3 regions of the Pradoshia sp. Z6_59 genome follow, and region 1 is predicted to be linked to each of the others. Evidence: predicted binding sites of a transcription regulator. Region 1 holds the regulator's gene; each other region holds the start of a gene.
What was found. The regulator Rex, encoded in region 1, represses fermentation and respiration genes when NADH is low (regulators of the CRP and FNR family bind a similar motif). The targets are predictions, from matches to a motif close to TTGTGAAATATTTCACAA.

Region 1 (6,569 bases):
TGCAGTTTTTTCCTCTTGTGCGACAAGTTCAATCACAACGCGATCTCCTAGTGGCTTTAACAAGTAAAACTACCTCCTTAAAGTTATCTCCATTTTTATTAGCACTCATCATCGTTGAGTGCTAACACAATTTATAGTTTAAATAAAGACACACTGATTTGCAAGTAATATAAGTTAAAATTTTTAAATTTTATCACCATTTATTTATCTTACCCAAATAAGGTCTAAATATCCTTTTAATTTCAGTTTGGTAGATGAAGAGAAGGAAAATGTTTTGCAATTGTAACTATGAGGTAAAAACGGTTAAAATTAAAGATATACGCAATCTAATATCTATATAAAAGATTAAGGGAGTTTTTCTATTTGAAAAAATATTACTGGTCAATTCTCATTACCTATATTGCCATGCAATTTTCTTCTATTCTTGGTATCCCAATTATGCTAGTTTTCTTATCGAATATGGATATCCCCACGGAACGAATAGAAGTATTGGCCGCAGGGTATTGGATTGTTATAAGTTTCATTTTGGCTTCAATCATTACTCTATTCCTTTTGAGACATGAAAAAAACAATAGAAGCTTAAGCGATCAGGCAAGTGTGGGAGCTTCTATCAGCTGGGCAATTGGCGGAGTATTTCTTGCCTTGTTTTCACAATCTGTTGCTGGTAATGTCGAACGAATTATTGGTATTCCTACCGGGTCTGAAAATACGCAGAATATATTGGGTCTCATAGAAGCAGTACCGCTTGTTATGGTAGTCAGTTCTGTACTTGGGCCATTTTTAGAAGAGATTGTCTTTAGGAAAATTATCTTTGGTTCATTACACAAGCGATTGAATTTTTTCCTGAGCGCGTTAATTAGTTCACTAATTTTTGCTGTTGCTCACATGGAATTTGTACATATCCTGCTTTATACAGCAATGGGATTCACATTTGCTTATTTATATGTTAAAACAAAGAGAATCCTAGTTCCTATTTTTGCCCATATTACTATGAATACACTAGTTGTAATCGTACAATCGCTTTATAAAGATGATATATTAAAACATATGGAAGAGCTTAATAAAGTTCAAAGCTTTATCGGAGGTTTGTTATGAGACGTTCACCGTTGTATATGGCAACAACTTACTTAATTTTAGGTGCTATTTTTATCTTTTTCGCTGTTCAAAATGTATCACGCAGCGGTTGGGATTTCTTTACCTATTTCCTGATCATACTGGCTACACTTGATGTTGGTTCAGGAATCCGCTTGATGATGATTCATAAACAAATTAAGAAAATGAAAAATGAAAAACCAAAAGAATAAGAAAAAAAATCTCGGAGGGAAATCCTTCGAGATTTTTTATTCTGTTTCTTCCGTATTTCCAGATGGATAATGTTTAAGAAAATATACTAATGATTGCAATTCGACTGCAAGGTCAATATGATGGACACGAATACTGTCCGGCACATTCAGACGGGCCGGCGTAAAGTTTAAAATAGCCTTAATGTTCGCAGCCACTAAACGATCTGTAATAGATTGGGCAACCTGTGATGGAACTGTTAAAATGGCTACACTAATATCTTGCTTTTCAAGTTTTTTCTCCAGTTCATCCATATGATAGAGCGGAACATCCCCTATAAGGGTTCCTACTTTTTCAGGGGAAACATCAAACGCCATTTCAATCTTTGTATTATTATTTTTCATAAAATTATAATTTAAGAAAGCTGTACCAAGATTACCGACTCCAATTAGAGCTACCTTTGTAATCTCATCTTGATCGAGAGTCTTCCTAAAGAAGGATAATAGATAATTAACATTGTAACCATACCCTTTTTTACCTAAAGCTCCAAAGTATGAGAAATCTCTTCGTATAGTAGCTGAATCTACTTTAACAGCTTCACTTAGCTCTGCGGAGGAAACTCGTAGTTTTCCTGACGCGTGTAGATTTTGTATAAAACGATAATATAATGGAAGTCGTTTGGCTGTAGCCTGCGGTATTTTAGTATTTTCCTGCAAAATTAATTCCCTTCTCCCTATTCTTTCTTAGTCAATCGTTACTCCATATATCAAAACTGCCTTTGACAATCTGGACTGGTTTTACCCCCAGTTTTTCAATAAAAAATTGTTTCCTAATAACCATTGATTTGTACATAACATATTCGGTTAATAAAGCAGCTTAAACAGCTGTTGGTGCTTACTCTCGTTTTTACCGATTGCACGAATAATTAATCTATTCATATTTTCAGCTTTTTTCCATATAAAATCAATATCTAATCCTTACACTGCCAGAGTACCACATAGAAATTATATCAGAAGTTTTCTTTGCTGCCATAATTCCAACTTCCGGAGCTATGTGCAATATGCCGTTTTTATCGATAATTCGTTACATATCGTTAATTTTATATTCAAGCATAATACTAAGACTATGCAATAGAAGTTCTGTTTGTTTCCAGTTTACTTCTACGATATCAATCATATGGGATCCTCCCTTGGTTAATAAAGTACGTAAATTTACCGAAACTTTATTCTCCTATTCCTATTCTATAATATTTCTATCATTTTTGGTAATTTTTGTGTGAGTATTCACAAATTTTCTATTAAGTTGCAGTGCTTATCAAGAGTAGGCTACACTTAAGGTATGTACTTCTTGAGGTGAGAATATGATTATTTTACAAGTTAATAATGTTTCTAAATATTATGGAGCTGAAGCAATTTTATCTACTATTAAGCTCGAAGTTCAAACGAAAGACCGTATTGCACTTGTTGGCAGAAACGGTGCAGGTAAATCTACCCTCCTTAAGATTATTGCCGGTCACCTTTCACATGACAGTGGGGAGATCTATAAGCCAAAAGATGTTTCGATTGGATATTTGGCTCAAAATACCGGTCTTCAATCCGACCGCTCTATTTGGGATGAAATGATCTCTGTTTTTGAAGGCTTACAAAAACAAGAAGATGAATTGAGATTATTGGAAAAATCTATGGCTGATCCTTCTGTCTACAATGATGAACAAAAATATAACCGGGTATTAAAAGATTACGATCGCCTCCAGGAGCAATTTAAAAATTCTGGCGGTTACCAAATGGAAGCAGATGTACGTTCTGTTTTACACGGTCTGCGTTTCTCGGATTATGATTATACTACATCTATTAATTCCTTAAGCGGCGGCCAAAAAACCAGGCTTGCACTAGGTAAATTATTATTAACGAAACCTGATTTACTGATTCTGGACGAGCCGACCAACCATCTTGATATCGATACATTGAGCTGGCTCGAAGGCTACCTTCAATCATATCCTGGAGCTATCCTAATTGTTTCCCATGATCGTTATTTCCTTGATAAGGTTGTCAATCAAGTAATGGAGCTTTCCCGAACATCAATTAAGAAATATACAGGGAATTACAGCAAATACTTAGAGCAAAAGGCAGAGGAATACGAACGTAATGCAAAGCTTTATGAAAAACAGCAGGATGAGATTGCAAAATTAAAGGATTTTGTCCAAAGAAACATGGCCAGAGCATCTACAACTAAACGAGCCCAGAGCCGGCAAAAGGCCCTGCAGCGTATGGAAGTGATGGATCGGCCCTTGGGCGATGAAAAATCAGCCAATTTTACCTTTGAGATTGAAAAGCAAAGTGGTAATGAAGTTCTTCAGGCAAATGATTTGTCTATTGGATATGATGCACCTGTTGCCAGCCACTTGAACTTCAGAATTACGAGAGGAGAAAGCATTGCACTGATTGGTCCTAATGGAGTAGGGAAATCTACTTTATTAAAAACATTGATTGACAGAATTCCGGCTTTGCATGGAGACTTCCAGCTCGGTGCCAATGTGATACTCGGATATTATGATCAAGAGCAGGCTAATCTATCGTCCAACAAAACTGTGCTAAATGAGTTATGGGATGACTTCCCCAACCAACCTGAAAAGGATATCCGATCTATATTAGGGAACTTTCTATTCAGCGGAGACGATGTAATGAAAACTGTCTCTACCTTGAGCGGTGGTGAAAAAGCACGACTGGCTCTTTCAAAATTAATGATGCAAAAAGCCAACCTTTTAATTTTAGATGAGCCGACCAACCACTTGGATTTGGACAGTAAATTAGTGCTTGAAAATGCACTGGTTGATTATTCAGGCACTCTCCTCTTTGTATCCCACGACCGTTACTTTATCAATCGAATTGCCGATAAAGTATTGGAAATGAAAGCAGATGGTACAATTGAATATTTGGGGGATTATGACTACTATATACAGAAAAAACAAGAACAAGCAGAACTCGCTGAGCTGGAAAAACCAACGGATTCTATCTCCAATCGCCCTGTTTCAGATAAAACCACGTATCAGGAAGATAAGGAGCTTAAAAAGAAAGAGCGCCAACGCCAAAGACGTATCGCGGAAATTGAAGCTTCAATTGAAGGACTTGATACACGGATATCTGATTTAAATACACAATTATGTGACCCGGAAATCTATCAGGATCATGAGAAATCATTGGAAATCCAGACAACTCTTACAAAAACTGAAGAAGAATTAGAAGCATTAATGGAAGAGTGGACTTCTCTACAAGACGAATAAAACATGATAAAAAACCAAGTTAGGGGTGGCTTAGTTTTTATCAACATTTTTATCCACATTAATAAAGTTATAAAATCAGGTTTATTTTGATTTTTCCACATTATCCACAGATTTCAAATACTTTATCCACAGAATCTGTTGATAACACGTAGTTATCCACAATTATTCGAGAGCTTTTACTTTTCAATCAATTTTTTACCAATAAAATAAGAGGATTACTTAAAAACAAGTAACCCTCTTATTTTTTATTCCAATATCAATCCTGGATTTGCATTCAAGTCCATCGCAGCTCTTTTGCCTTTTTCAAATGCAATACTACCTGCTGCTGCAATCATTGCTGCATTATCTGTACATAAATAAAGCGGAGGTATAATCAATTCTACTTCCTTTTTGTCTTTAAAAGCTTCTTCTAATTTAGTTCTTAATCCTTTATTAGCAGCAACACCGCCAGCTAACAGTACTTGTTTAACCTGGAACTCTTCTGCTGCTTTTACGGTTTTAGTTACTAAGACATCAATTACACTTTCCTGAAAGCTGCAAGCCAGGTCCTCAGGAGCTATCACTTCACCTTTTTGGTTGGCATTATGCAATGTATTTATAACAGCAGATTTTAATCCACTGAAACTAAAATCATATGAATCCTCTTCTAGCCATGCACGAGGCAATTTAACTGTTGGCTGACCTTCATGCGCAAGTCGATCAATATAAGGGCCACCCGGATAAGGTAGCTTTAGCGTACGAGCTACTTTATCATATGCTTCACCAGCTGCATCATCTCTTGTTTCTCCTATGACATCAAAAGCTCCATGTTCCTTCATCAATACCAGCTCTGTATGGCCACCGGATACAACCAATGCAAGGAGGGGAAAGGAAAACTCAGTGAGAATTCTGTTTGCATATATATGCCCAGCAATATGATGTACATTAATAAGCGGAATTCCATGAGCAAAAGCCAATGCTTTTGCCGCATTTACGCCTATTAAGAGAGCTCCCACTAACCCTGGACCTTCAGTAACTGCAATTCCATCGAGATCATCCCAAGAGATTTCTGCTTTCTCCAATGCCTCTTCAACTACAAGAGTAATTGCTTCAACATGATGCCTTGAAGCAATTTCAGGTACAACTCCTCCAAAGCGTTTATGGCTCTCGATTTGAGAAGCTACAACATTCGAAAGGATTTCTCGGCCATTTTTTATGACTGCTGCTGCAGTTTCATCACAGCTGGTCTCTATACCTAATATAATTTGATTTTCTTTATTCACCATAATTCCACCCACATTACTAATGCATCTTCCATATTATCTGTATAATAAAATTTTCTTATGCCACCGTCTTTAAAGCCTAATTTCCGATAGAGACTTTGGGCAGTTTGGTTTCCGATCCGTACCTCGAGAGTCATTCTTTTCACTCCCATGCTTTGTGCCTTACCCAACATACGTACCATTAATTCTTCTCCGATTTTTTTGCCTCTCCATTCCGGCAATACCGCAATATTCGTGATATGGCCTTCATCGAGGATAAACCATGTACCGCAATAACCAATCACTTTCCCCTGGTCCTCTGCTACCAAATAATACGCATATTGATTGTTCATCAGCTCATTATAAAAGGCTTCTTTGCTCCATGGCAGAGTAAACGAAGCATGCTCCACCTCAATCACACTATCAAGATCCTCTATAGTCATCTTTCGAAATGTAATCGTCTGATTCATTACTCTTCCCTCTGTTTCTCTTGAGCTTCTATCCATTTCGCCTCAGCTTCGGCTAAACGTACGTAATTGGGGACAAAGGTGTGGATATCATCATCAGGCAGATTCATCCCATGCAATGCTAATTCACCCGGTCTGGCCTGCTGCAATGATAAAGGTGCCATAACAGCCTTATCCCCAAGAATTTCTGTTAGTGCCTCAATATGAATAGGAACATCATTGCCTATGAATAGTATAGGTTGATTAAATGATACTAAATGCTCAGCCCACTCAATGGCCAACACATTCTGATCTTCCTCT
Region 2 (6,569 bases), on a different contig from region 1:
GATGGTGGGACAGTAGAGGATATGGGATTTAGAGTGGTGAAAATCCGATTACTTAACGGAAAACTAATGACAGTTCCAAATGGTGAAATTCGCAAAGTAGAAAACGGAAATGTTGAAAGGAGAAGAATTTTTGAAAGCGTAATTGTTAGTTTCCAAGAGAATCCTGCAAAAATAGAAGAGTTACTTGCTGAGGTATGTGATGAACTCAACCAAAAGCAAATCCATTATCTCAAAACTGATTTAAACGGAGAATATCTCGAACCCTATCAAGTTCATGGCTTATCTTCATTAGATAGCAGTCCGTATGGCTTACGATTTTCAATCAAAGCTACAGTAAGCGATGAGTACTATATGGAAGCAGCTCAAATGGCTAAGAAAGTTATGGCGCAGAAAATGTATGAAAATCGTATTGGTTTAGCATCGCAACAATTTGCCGTACAAGATAGACAAAAGGATTATATAGAACACTAAGAAATGCCGTTACGTAGTGGTAACGGCATTTCTTAGTGCTGTTTAATTTTCATTAAACCATAAACCATTGATTCCATATCTCTCTTTAAATCTCTACTCTACTTTTTCTCAGCAAGCCATGCCGCAACTTTCTCTGCATCCTCGCCTTTGATTATTCCTGCAGGCATTCCTTTCGCACCGTTATTGATTATATCCAGGATTTCATCCTTACTCATACTATTTCCGATATCCTCAAGCTTTGGTCCGGCATATCCTTCTAAAGCATTGCCATGGCAGGAAGCACAGTTATTGGCATATATTTTTTCTTCTTCTGTTAGTGGTTTTTGCGATTCTTCTTCATTACCAGAAGAGCATGCAGTTAAAGAAAAAACTAAGCCTGCCAGTAAGAGGGCTTTTTTGTACATAGGAATCATTCTCCCTTCAGTTCTATTTAAGAATTACTTTACTTGAGTTTATTATTTTGTCAATATAAAGACTTATCTGTCAATCCCATAAAAATGGATCTATGACAAAGGAATCAAAATCAAAAAAATAATGATAACAATTAGACAATTACATAAAGCAGGCATATAATAAGTATGTGAAGTATTTCACAAATAATAAGGTGAAGGTGTTCACAATTTGTTTACAGACTAATTTTAAATAATCTGATAAAATTAAATTGTCAGATAGGATGTTCAATAATTTTTTTGGCTAATAGGGACGTGTTTTATCCCTGTGGGACTATTTACGACCAACACTAGGTTTTCTATAAGGAGGAAATTGAAATGGCTGTTAAAGAAGAAAAAATAGAAGAAGTCCTAAAAGTATCTGAGATGATTGAAGAGTTAATCGAAAATGGAAAATCGGCCTTGCATACATTTGAGACATTTGATCAAGAAAAAATCGATGAGATTGTTCATCAAATGGCAATTGCTGGTCTTGATCAACATATGCTTTTAGCTAAAATGGCGGTTGAAGAGACTGGCAGAGGGATTTATGAGGATAAATGTACTAAAAACATGTTTGCAACGGAATATATTTGGCACAACATTAAATACGATAAAACGGTTGGTGTCATTCGTGAAGATCAACAAACAGGTGTTATGGAAATTGCAGAGCCTGTCGGAATTGTTGCAGGTGTCACACCAGTTACGAATCCAACTTCTACTACTATGTTTAAAGCTTTAATTTCTATTAAGACACGTAATCCAATTATATTTGCTTTCCATCCATCAGCACAGCAATGCTCCAAGAAGGCGGCGCAAATCCTGCATGATGCAGCCGTAGCTGCAGGTGCTCCTAAAGGATGTATTCAATGGATTGAGCACCCATCGATTGAAGCTACAAAGCAATTAATGAATCATAAAGATATCGCATTAGTGCTTGCGACAGGCGGAGCAGGAATGGTTAAATCAGCTTACTCTACAGGTAAGCCAGCACTCGGTGTTGGTCCTGGTAACGTACCTTGTTATATTGAAAAGTCAGCTAAAGTAAAACGTGCAGTCAATGATGTTATTTTATCGAAGTCTTTTGATAACGGCATGATCTGCGCCTCTGAGCAAGCTATTATTGTAGATGATCAAATCTATGAAGAGGTTAAACAAGAGTTTATAAAAAATAACTGCTATTTTGTAAATGATAAAGAATTAAAGAAACTTGAACGTCTTGTGATTGATGAAAAATCATGTGCTGTTAATGCTCATATTGTTGGGAAATCTGCTAATGAAATAGCCGAAATGGCTGGAATTAAGGTACCTGAGCATACAAAAATAATAATTGCCGAAATTGAAGGTGCAGGTCCACAATATCCTTTATCTCGTGAAAAATTAAGTCCGGTATTGGCGTGTATCCGTGTTAAATCTACGGAAGAGGGCTTTGGTGCATGTATGGATATGCTGAACTTAGGTGGTCTTGGACACTCGGCTGTTATTCATAGCACAGATGAACAAATCCAACGAGAATACGGAATAAAAATGAAAGCTTGTCGTATTATTGTAAATTCGCCATCTGCTCAAGGCGGAATTGGTGATATCTATAATGCCTTCATTCCATCCTTAACACTTGGCTGTGGCTCTTATGGAAATAACTCAGTTTCTGAGAATGTATCAGCTACTCACTTGATTAACGTGAAGAAGATGACACAGCGTCGTAATAATATGCAATGGTTTAAATTGCCGCCAAAAATTTATTTTGAGAAATATTCCACACAGTATCTAGCAAAAATGAGAAGAATCAAACGTGCCTTTATTGTAACGGATCCAGGTATGGTAAGCCTTGGTTATGTGGATATTGTTAAAGAATATTTATGGAAAAATAAAGGGATTGAAGCAATCGAAATGTTTGCAGATGTTGAGCCGGATCCATCTGATGAGACAGTGTTCAAGGGTGCTAAATTAATGCATAGCTTTGAGCCGGATGTAATTGTCGCCTTGGGCGGTGGCTCTGCACTGGATGCAGCTAAGGGCATGTGGTTATTCTATGAACAACCGGAAACATCATTCTTTAACATTAAACAAAAATTCATTGATATCAGGAAACGTACGTATAAATATCCTGACTTAGGTGAAAAAGCTCAATTTGTTGCCATCCCGACCACTTCCGGTACTGGTTCTGAAGTAACGCCATTTGCGGTTATTACGGATAAAGAAACAAATGTAAAGTATCCGTTGGCTGACTATGCCTTAACACCGGATGTAGCAATCCTGGATTCCCAGTTTGTCATGACTGTTCCTAAAAATATCACAGCTGATACAGGGATGGACGTTTTAACACATGCCATTGAGGCTTATGTATCTGTAATGGCAAATGATTATACAGATGGTTTAGCCTTAAAAGCTATTGAACTAGTCTTTAATAATTTAAAAACAGCTTACCATGACGGAGCGAATGAGGAAGCTCGTGAGAAAATGCACAATGCATCCTGTATGGCAGGGATGGCCTTCTCCAATGCCTTCCTTGGTATTAATCACAGCCTGGCACATAAAATTGGAGCTGAATTCCATATCCCGCATGGCCGCTCTAATGCGATTCTTATGCCGCATGTTATTCGTTACAATGCCATTCGTCCAAGAAAACATGCGCTCTTCCCTAAATATGAATACTACTGTGCGGATGAGCGATATGCTCAAATAGCCAGAATGCTGGGATTACCTGCAAGCACAACTGAAGAAGGGGTTCAGTCATTAATAGAGGCTGTCACTGAGCTGGGTAAATCGTTGGAAATCGATATGAGCATTAAAGGACAAGGAATCACTGAAGAAAGATTTGAGGAAAATGTAAAAATATTAGCAGAGCGTGCATTTGAAGATCAATGTACAACTGCCAATCCAAAATTACCTCTAATCAGTGAACTGGAAGAAATCTTAAGAGAAGCGTACAAGGGAGTTTAATTCTTTGGTACAAAAGACGGCATGGAATGTGCCGTCTTTTTTGTATATAGGATTAAAATGTCTTCCTCCAAAACATAGGAGCACCAATCACCAAGGATCTGTATTCGTATGCTATTATATGACGTAGGAGGAGATCCTTTATGATTTATATTGGTGTAACCGGTTGGGGTGATCATGATACCCTTTATCCTTCAACTATTAAGCCTAAAGATAAGCTGGCTGAGTACAGCAGCCATTTTCCGGTAGTGGAAGTTGATGCCTCCTTTTACGCAGTACAGCCGATTAGGAACGCTGAGAAATGGGTTAAAGAGACACCGGATTCTTTTAAATTTATAGTCAAAGCCTATCAAGGAATGACAGGCCATCAGCGTGGCGATATCCCCTTTGAATCAAAAAAAGACATGTTCCATGCTTTTACGGATTCATTAAAACCGTACATTGATGCGAATAAGCTGGCCTTGGTTTTGTTTCAATTTCCCCCATGGTTTGATTGTAAAAAAGAAAATGTTAGTTATTTAAGGTATTGCAAGGAAATGATGGGCGATTGTAGGGTGGCATTGGAATTCAGAAATCAATCATGGTTTAGTGAGAAATATCGTGAAGCAACCTTGTCCTTTATGAAAGAAGAAGGGTGGATTCATTCGATTGTGGATGAACCGCAAGCAGGCGAGGGGTCAATCCCAACTGTACCAGTTGCAACAGATTCTGAACTTACGCTTGTGCGGATGCATGGAAGAAATGTGTATGGCTGGAATAAACCGAATGATGCAAATTGGCGCGAAGTTCGGTATTTATATAAATACAATGAAGAAGAGCTGCTTGAATGGAGAATGAGAATCCAGGAGTTAGCAAAGGATACAAGGGATATTATTGTCTTATTTAACAATAATTCCGGTGGAGACGCCGCTGGTAATGCAAAGCAATTTCAACAAATGCTTGGGATAAGCTATCAAGATTTAAATCCGAGACAAATGGATTTGTTTTAACTTGATTCAGCAGAAGTCTCCCACCTCTGGTAGGTTGTGAGAGGAATGTATTAAGTTCAAACTTCGTCAGAATCAAGTTAGAAGCCTCCGGCGAATGGTGGGAACATCGCGAGGAATTTATTAGGCAGATGCCTGGGCAATTTTTTCGCCACCATAACACAAAGCGGTATGGATGACATAAACAAGCGATGAGCTATAATCAAGCAGCTTTGACTCTTTATTTATTGAATCATTGGAAGGCGGATTATATGAGTTATATTCTATTAATAATTGTGGGGTTAGCAGCCGGCTTTTTCGGTGCCCTTGTTGGATTGGGTGGAGGTATTATCATCGTTCCGATTCTATTATTTTTATCAGGTGGAATCCTTGGTACCCTCAGCCCCCAAATGGCAGTGGGTACTTCTCTGTTCACCCTGATTTTTACGGGGCTGTCTTCTACTCTTGCTTATTTAAAGCAGAAGACTGTGGATTATAAAAGTGCATATTTATTTTTGATTGGAATTGCGCCAGGCAGTTTGATTGGAGGATGGGCCAATTCCTATTTAAATGTGGATGCCTTTAATATCCTGTTTGGTATCCTGATGGTTTTCATGTCCTTTCTCCTTATGGTCAGAAATAAACTGAAGCCAAAAAAGAAGAATTTTAACGGGATGGTTACACGTACATACATAGATAAGGAAGGATTTGAGCATCAATATGGCTACAAAAAAAGTAGCGCTATTTTGCTCTCTTTTGCGGTCGGCTTTCTTTCTTCTTTATTTGGGATAGGCGGAGGCTCTTTGATGGTACCGGTTATGTTGATTGCGTTCCATTTTCCTCCCCATGTCGCTGTCGGGACATCGATGCTGTTAATATTCTTCTCTTCCATTATTGGATCCATCAGCCATATTTTTCAAGGCCATGTCATTTGGCTTTATGCGTTGGCGCTAATACCAGGTGGATATATTGGAGCAAAACTGGGTGCCTATGTAAATACGAAAATGAAAAGTACAACCTTGGTCATCGCACTCAGAATCATGCTTGTGGTAGTTGGCATAAAATTGATCTGGGAAGGGGTACAAGCGTTAATTTAGAGGTGGGAATATGAAGGAAACCATTCATTTATTTCATATAAATGATATACATAGTCATTTTGAGCATTGGAATAAAATTGTGACATATATGAATGATCAGCAGGCGGCTTATGAGGAAGCCGGAGATATTGTGTTTAAGCTCGATATAGGCGATCATGTTGACCGATTTCATCCTTTTACGGAAGGTACAATGGGAAAAGGAAATATTCAATTACTAAATGAAGCGGGCATAAACGGTGCAACGATTGGCAATAACGAGGGAATTACATTACCCCATGATGAATTGGATCAGTTATATGAGGAAGCCGAATTTCCAGTTACCGTGGCCAATCTTTATAAACCTGATGGAAGCAGACCTAGCTGGGCTATGCCATATTATATTAGGGTAACACCGAAAGGAAGGCGTATTGCTTTTTTTGGTGTAACAGCCCCATTTGCTGAATTGTATCATCTCCTTGGGTGGTCCATCACAGATCCATTCAGTGAAGTCGAACGTATTGTAAATGAACTAAAGGGAAAAGCAGATATCATAATTTTATTATCTCACTTAGGCTTACCAAGTGATGAAATAATCGCAGCCAAACATCCGGAAATTTCTCTGATTATTGGAGGGCATACCCATCATATTCTGCATAGTGGTAAAAGGATTAATCAAACTCTTTTATGTT
Region 3 (6,569 bases), on a different contig from region 1:
GTTTTGATAACTTGTTTCTGTATGTTTCAAACTTTTGGGCAGATTCAGCCACAGCTGTAAGGTATGAATAAGATCATCGTCAAAAGCCTCTTCCGCATGCCTGGCTGCCCAACCGGCATTCATGTATTGGGCATCACCAGCATCCAAAATACTATACCCTCCAGCATTATCTATATGTTCAAGCCTTCCATCAATAACATACGTTATAGTTTGAAAGCCTCTGTGGGGATGGTCGGAGAAGGTTCCACGTTTAAACCAGTCTTCAGCCATTAGAATAAACGGGGAAAATTCCTCATTCCTCTCAGGATTTAAAACCATTCCTTGTTGAACATGAGGGTAACCATCTTTATTGTATTTTGGATACCAAAAATCTTTTACTTCTCTCTGAAATGTTGATTCATTAGACATTTCAATACCTCCTCTTGGACTTTTAAACATATGAATAAATTCATTTTCGTGCAGCTTTAACTACTTTACTTAATTTCTACTGAGTTTCTTTTTAGCTCTTATTAGGAACTTTCCAATTAAATGTTCAGGCTGTTCCCCCCATAGCATAAATTGGAATTCCTCAAAGAAGTCATCAACGATCATTTCAATATTCCCTACAGTTTCTTTTGAAAGGCATTTGGTTCTTGATTTAAAACCCTTTGAACGATCCCTTGTATTCTGTGATTGTTTCTTCACCATATACTTTTACTGTAAACTCTTCTTTTATTTCGTAATCCAGTAACTATTTCCCTTGTTGATATCCCACTATCTTACCATTAACATATTACCATAATATTCCGATTCATCATTGGAAAATAACAGATAATCCCTATTTAAATTAGTGAGTACTCAACCACCGTCCCATACTTACCCTACCATTTGAAATTACTAGTTTCATACGTTTGTTACAGAGGCTCTATTGATTTCATGAATAGGGCTTTATTTTTTTCTAATGATGAAATAAAAATAGACCCTACATGTGTAGGGTCTATCTATTAGCTGTTATTAAGCTTTTTGAACGTTTGTAGCTTGTGGGCCACGTTGTCCTTGTTCTACTTCAAAAGTAACACTTTGACCTTCGTCTAAAGATTTGAAGCCTTCGCTTTGGATTGCTGAGAAATGTACGAATACGTCTTCTCCGCCTTCACGTTCGATAAATCCAAAACCTTTATCTGCATTAAACCATTTCACTTTACCTTGTTCCATAATTGTTGCCTCCTAGTGTGTTTCCACACAATGTATTACTATCCTTGCTCAAAAACCTTAGACGAAAATCAAAATCGCTTCTCAATCTGAAAACGAACAAAAATAATTCTTCTTTAGAATAACATACATATCTTATAATAGCAAATTATTAGACTTTTACCCTCCAATAACCCACGTACATTGTCACTTATCTACTTCAAAAGATACTATACTTAATTGAACATATCAAAAAACTGCATTAGTATTCTGAAACATATTCCTTTAATGAAGGTAACATATCACTTTGAATTTTATTTTACAGTCAAAAAACCTTTATAAAAGTAAAACAAGGTAAATCATTAGATTTACCCTGCCCTCTTTATTCTTATACTGGTAAGCTTAAATCATTTTCTTTAATCTTACCTTTTTTCTTTAATAGATAATAAGTGCCATATGCAATACCTGCAGGTAATATTATATAAGTAATCAACATCGCTGGAATGATATATCCCAGATTATTTGTAGTTAATAGTTGAATAGGAGCCACAAATGAACTTAAACCCATACCTGCAATTTCTTTGGGAGCTTCTATACTAAATACTAAAGCTGACACCGGACCTGCAACGGCACTTGCTAATAATGTCGGTAGCAGGATATATGGATTCTTTGTTATATTGGGCAATTGTACTTTTGGCGTACAAATCCCTTGAGCTAGTATACCTCCCAACTGATTTTCTTTTGCTGAGATAACAGAAAATCCAACAAAGTGAGCAGCACAACCTGCTAGGGCGGCTCCACCTGCGATACCTGACAATTCAAGTGCTATAGCTAATGCGACGGAGGATGCTGGAGATACTAGGAATAATCCCCAAACTACTGCCAAAACGATTGAAGCGATCAAAGGACTACCGGCTGTTGATGTTTTAATAAACGCACCAACGGATGTTAAAATAGGTGCTATTACTGTTGAAAGCTGTATTCCAACAAATCCAGAGATTAATATGGTTGCAAATGGAACTAACATCATATCAAGCGGTGTTTTGCCGCTCAATCTTTTTCCAATAAAGGTTGCTAATGTTGCGGTTATTAAAGCACCAATAGGTTCTCCTGATTTAATCAACATACCCGCCTCGGTAATACTAATAGCGCCTGCTCCCAATGCTGCTGCTATAGCTGCAGAGAAAACCACTAACCCATTCGCACCTAACATAATTGCAATACCTACCCCGATTGCTGGTGCCATTAACCCTGTAGCTATTGAGCCAATTTCAATCATCCATGCCAAATCCAAAATGGAACCTATATTTTTTATTAATAGTCCGATACCCAGCGTAACGAAAATACCTTGTGCAATACCAGTTGAAGCATTAAATATTCTAGGCATTATATATTCTTTTTTCATCTGTCATTCCTCCTGTTGTTAAAAGCCAATGCTTCTCATGTATTCACGTAGTATTTCATTCGATTGATCAAATTTTTCTTTTTCTGTGCTAGTTAGGTTTAACTCAACTACTTCTTTAATACCTTCTCTTGTAATGATAGAAGGCACTCCAGTACAGATATCTTTATATCCATATTCGCCATCAAGAATAGTAGAAAGTGCGACAATTTTATGAGAATCATTAAATATTTCTTTAGTGATAGATGCCAGAGCTGATCCGATACCGTAGTAGGTGGTTCCTTTTCTTTCTAGTATCTCAAACCCTACTCTTTTCACTTTTTGCAATAATAAACCTAAATCGATTTCCCCAATTTCTTCTTTTCCTTCTTCTAAAATTTGTAGAAGTGGTTTCCCCCCAACAGTCATGTGGGACCAAGCGGCAAATTGAGAGTCTCCATGTTCACCCATTGTATAACCATTAATACTTCTTGGATCAACATGTAAAATTTCAGATAAATAATTTTTCAATCTTGAAGAGTCTAATGAAGTTCCAGTACCAATTACTCTATTTCTCGGAAGACCAGATAATTTCCATACCATATAGGTCATAATATCAACTGGATTGGATGCTATCAAAAAGATACCGTCAAACCCACTTTCCATTACTTCCGAAACAATAGACTTCATAATCCCTGCACTGATTTCCAATGTATCTAGTCGTGTCTGACCTTTTTTAGGAGGAGGGCCAGCAGTTATGATAACGATATCTGCATCTTCGCAATCAGAGTAGGAACCCGCAGTAATTTTCGTTCGGCTTGGCAAAAAGTCGATGCAGTGTAATAAATCCCAAACTTCGCCCTTTGCTCTTTCATGGTTAATGTCAATCATAATTAATTCATCGCATATTCCTTGATTAATTAAACTATAGGCTGCACTTGAGCCAACCAAACCAGTTCCTACCATTGCTACTTTTTTTAGATTTCTCAAATTACTCACTCCTCTAAGATGTGAACTATGTGAATTATTTCACATAACATATTATCAATATAGCTTCTTATATTTTCATAGTCAAGAAAATTGTGGTATTTTTCACTAAATATACATTTATTACATTTAAAAAGTTAACTTTACTTTTTTTGAATATACTTGAATTGGAAATTAAACTATGGATGGCACTTTTGCTTTTTTTGTATATCCCTTTAATGAGTTTAAGGGATATAAACCGATATTCATTTGCTTCTTCAAAAATTATTCTTGGAAAAAGTGACCCCCAATCAACTTAAAGTAAAGGAGTAAAAAAAAGAACCTCATTACCTTAATGAGGATTCTTCCTGAATGAAATTTCATTTAATTATTTACTTTAGCTATATTACATACCAGTCAATCTTTCTTTTACACCTGTTTCTCCAATGCACTTTTAGCAAGTAAGGTCAACGTTGAATCATCCATAGGAGGATTATGCAGACCAGCTCGAACATCACGATAATATCTTTGCATTGGATTTTTCCGTTGCAGGCTTTGTGCACCGACTATTCGCATGGCCGTATCGACAATCGAGATTGCTTGATTGGTTATTGCTGTTTTAACAGCTGCCAATTCAGGGCCCATTTGTTCACGTTTTTCAGGATATTGCTCCCATCTTTGAGCAACAGAATATAAAAAGCTCCTTGACTGCATCAGTTCAAGCTCCATTTGTCCAATCTTTGCCTGAATATGCGGCAGTTCAGAGATTGTGCCCTTTAGACTGTTTGGAGAATACGTTTTTGCAAACTGAATCGCATAGTTACGTGCTCCCAGTGCAATGCCGATATAACATGCAGGTATATGTAAAAGCCAGCCTGATGCTTTTCTAGCAGATGCTCTTTCCACAAAATCTTCCTCATGAAGCACTACATTTTCCATAAGTAAATCATGGCTGCCAGTCCCCTGCATGGAAATCATATCCCAAGTTTCCTCAATACTTACACCGCTCTGGTTTTTGTATACTTTAAACCAACCAATCGTTTCCTCGTCAGGAATCCAGGCACTGACAAGAAAAATATCCAAAGCCGGAGCCAGTGATGTGTACGTTTTTCTTCCGTTAAGGATCCATTTATCTCCGTCTCTAAGAGCAATTGTCTCTGGCCTGCCTCCCCTTGTTGGGCTCCCTGTCGCCGGTTCGGAAGCGGCACGGTTAACCAAAGCTCCATCAGCGATTTCTTTAAATAGTTTCTTTTTATTTTCTTCTGTCCATGTTTGATTTTCTAAGAGCTCTAGGATCACCATATTATGCCACCCAATTGCAAGTGATGTTGAACCGCAATGCTGGGCGATGATCTCCTGGCCAAGCAAAAAAGTCGTTAACCCTTCCCCTGCTCCTCCAAATTCCTGTGGCAAGGTTAAGGTTGTATACTTTATTTTTTTCAAATCGGCAATATTCTCAGCTGGGAATGTGCGTTCCTCGTCATATTTTTGTGCTCTTACAGAAAACTCTTTTGCTACGTCTTTTAATTGCTGCAAAATAGTTTCTTGTTGCTTTGTTAAATATTCCTCCATGTTGCCAGCTCCCTTATCAAAAAAACTATTCTGGGTTGAATAGTATGGTTTATATGTTTATCATATCACTTTGCAACTTCTATACCCATTGCCAAACTATAATTATTCCCTTTTCCCTGAGCAAAACGTCTACACAAAAAATCTTAACGTGCATTAACTAATTATAAAGAGAGGGGAGACTACAATTGAGTAAAGAAAGTGATAAAGATTTTTTTGATTATGCTTCTGATCTGATTGGTGAACAAGTCCAGGTTATTACAGTTGAAGGTTCATTTTACGGGGAGCTAAAGGCATTAAAGAGCGACTTTTTGCTGCTGCTGACTACTAATAGAGGTCAAACCAGTATTATAGCCATTCGTTTCAAGAAAATAATTGGCATTTCAAGAAACCTATACACGGAAAGAAGACGGCCACTATTTTTCGGTCAACAATGGAACCAAGAGCATGATCATCAAAACAACCAGCATGATGATCATGAAGAACTTCATCATGAACATACGGCAGACAATGATCATGATGAGCATAATTTTCATGATGAAAAGTAATTTAGAAGAAATAAGGACTCTGCTTTTACCTCAGAGAGTCCTTCCTTTGTTTTACTAATTGCTTTAGAGCAGATTTTAAATCCGGATAGATAAATGAGTATCCTGCTTCGGTTAATTTTTTGGGTAACACCTTTTGCCCTTGCAGTATTAGCATACTCATTTCTCCAAGAGCTGTCTTCATGAAAATAGATGGAATGGTCGTCCAATGCGGTTTATTAAGTACCTCACCCAAGGTTTTACCGAAATCCTTCATTCTCATTGGATTCGGAGCAGTAAAATTAACCGGGCCATTTATTTGGTTGTTTCGGATACAGAATAAAATTGCATTTGCTACGTCCTCAACATGAATCCACGAATACCATTGTCGGCCTGAACCTAAATTACCTCCGACAAATAGCTTATAGGGCAAATTCAACTTTGGAAAAGCCCCTTCTTTGGCACCAAGAATGAGGCCAAAACGGGCAAATACGACTCGTATCCCAAAATCCGCCAACTTTTGTGCACCCTGTTCCCACTGAACAACGGTTTCCGCTAAAAAATTGTCACCTGCTTGCTCCCAGTCCTCATGATAGGTTTGTTCTAGAGATGGCTCATAATAACCAATAGCACTTGCATTGATTAAAATGCGAGGTTTATGGTCAAGTTTTTCTATTATCCTATAGATCTCATTTGTTGCATTTATACGGCTATTTAAAATTTGCTTTTTTCTTTTCTCCGTCCAACGACCAGAATTCAGGGATGTGCCAGCTAGATTAACAATAGCTTCAACCCCGTCCAATTCCTCTTCTGGTTTACTAGATTCATTAAGCCATTTAACTGGTTTAACAGTTGACTTTGTCAGCTTATTTTTATTACGGGTCAAAATAAAAACCTCGTGACCTTCCCTGACTAATAATGCAGCAAGTTCCTTCCCAACAAAACCGCTACCTCCAGCA

Region 2: the regulator Rex is predicted to act here: its motif matches at 1,050-1,067, upstream of adhE (bifunctional acetaldehyde-CoA/alcohol dehydrogenase).
Region 3: the regulator Rex is predicted to act here: its motif matches at 3,569-3,586, upstream of AC4D4B_RS17270 (L-lactate dehydrogenase).

Annotation. Positions count from the first base shown of each region.
Region 1 covers NZ_JBZCPP010000017.1:70,968-77,536, forward strand. The annotation lists gene groES (co-chaperone GroES) at 1-63, opposite strand, end outside; gene AC4D4B_RS15555 (CPBP family intramembrane glutamic endopeptidase) at 364-1,095, shown strand; gene AC4D4B_RS15560 (YdiK family protein) at 1,092-1,304, shown strand; gene AC4D4B_RS15565 (redox-sensing transcriptional repressor Rex) at 1,341-2,000, opposite strand; gene AC4D4B_RS15570 (ABC-F family ATP-binding cassette domain-containing protein) at 2,642-4,561, shown strand; gene tsaD (tRNA (adenosine(37)-N6)-threonylcarbamoyltransferase complex transferase subunit TsaD) at 4,807-5,823, opposite strand; gene rimI (ribosomal protein S18-alanine N-acetyltransferase) at 5,820-6,272, opposite strand; gene tsaB (tRNA (adenosine(37)-N6)-threonylcarbamoyltransferase complex dimerization subunit type 1 TsaB) at 6,272-6,569, opposite strand, start outside.
Region 2 covers NZ_JBZCPP010000003.1:165,127-171,695, forward strand. The annotation lists gene AC4D4B_RS04850 (mechanosensitive ion channel family protein) at 1-471, shown strand, start outside; gene AC4D4B_RS04855 (c-type cytochrome) at 570-875, opposite strand; gene adhE (bifunctional acetaldehyde-CoA/alcohol dehydrogenase) at 1,239-3,842, shown strand; gene AC4D4B_RS04865 (DUF72 domain-containing protein) at 3,983-4,828, shown strand; gene AC4D4B_RS04870 (sulfite exporter TauE/SafE family protein) at 5,077-5,901, shown strand; gene AC4D4B_RS04875 (bifunctional metallophosphatase/5'-nucleotidase) at 5,912-6,569, shown strand, end outside.
Region 3 covers NZ_JBZCPP010000023.1:5,831-12,399, reverse strand. The annotation lists gene AC4D4B_RS17290 (pirin family protein) at 1-408, opposite strand, end outside; gene AC4D4B_RS17285 (hypothetical protein) at 478-684, opposite strand; gene AC4D4B_RS17280 (cold-shock protein) at 994-1,194, opposite strand; gene AC4D4B_RS17275 (PTS sugar transporter subunit IIC) at 1,559-2,575, opposite strand; gene AC4D4B_RS17270 (L-lactate dehydrogenase) at 2,594-3,541, opposite strand; gene AC4D4B_RS17265 (acyl-CoA dehydrogenase family protein) at 3,947-5,089, opposite strand; gene AC4D4B_RS17260 (hypothetical protein) at 5,275-5,634, shown strand; gene AC4D4B_RS17255 (TIGR01777 family oxidoreductase) at 5,660-6,569, opposite strand, start outside.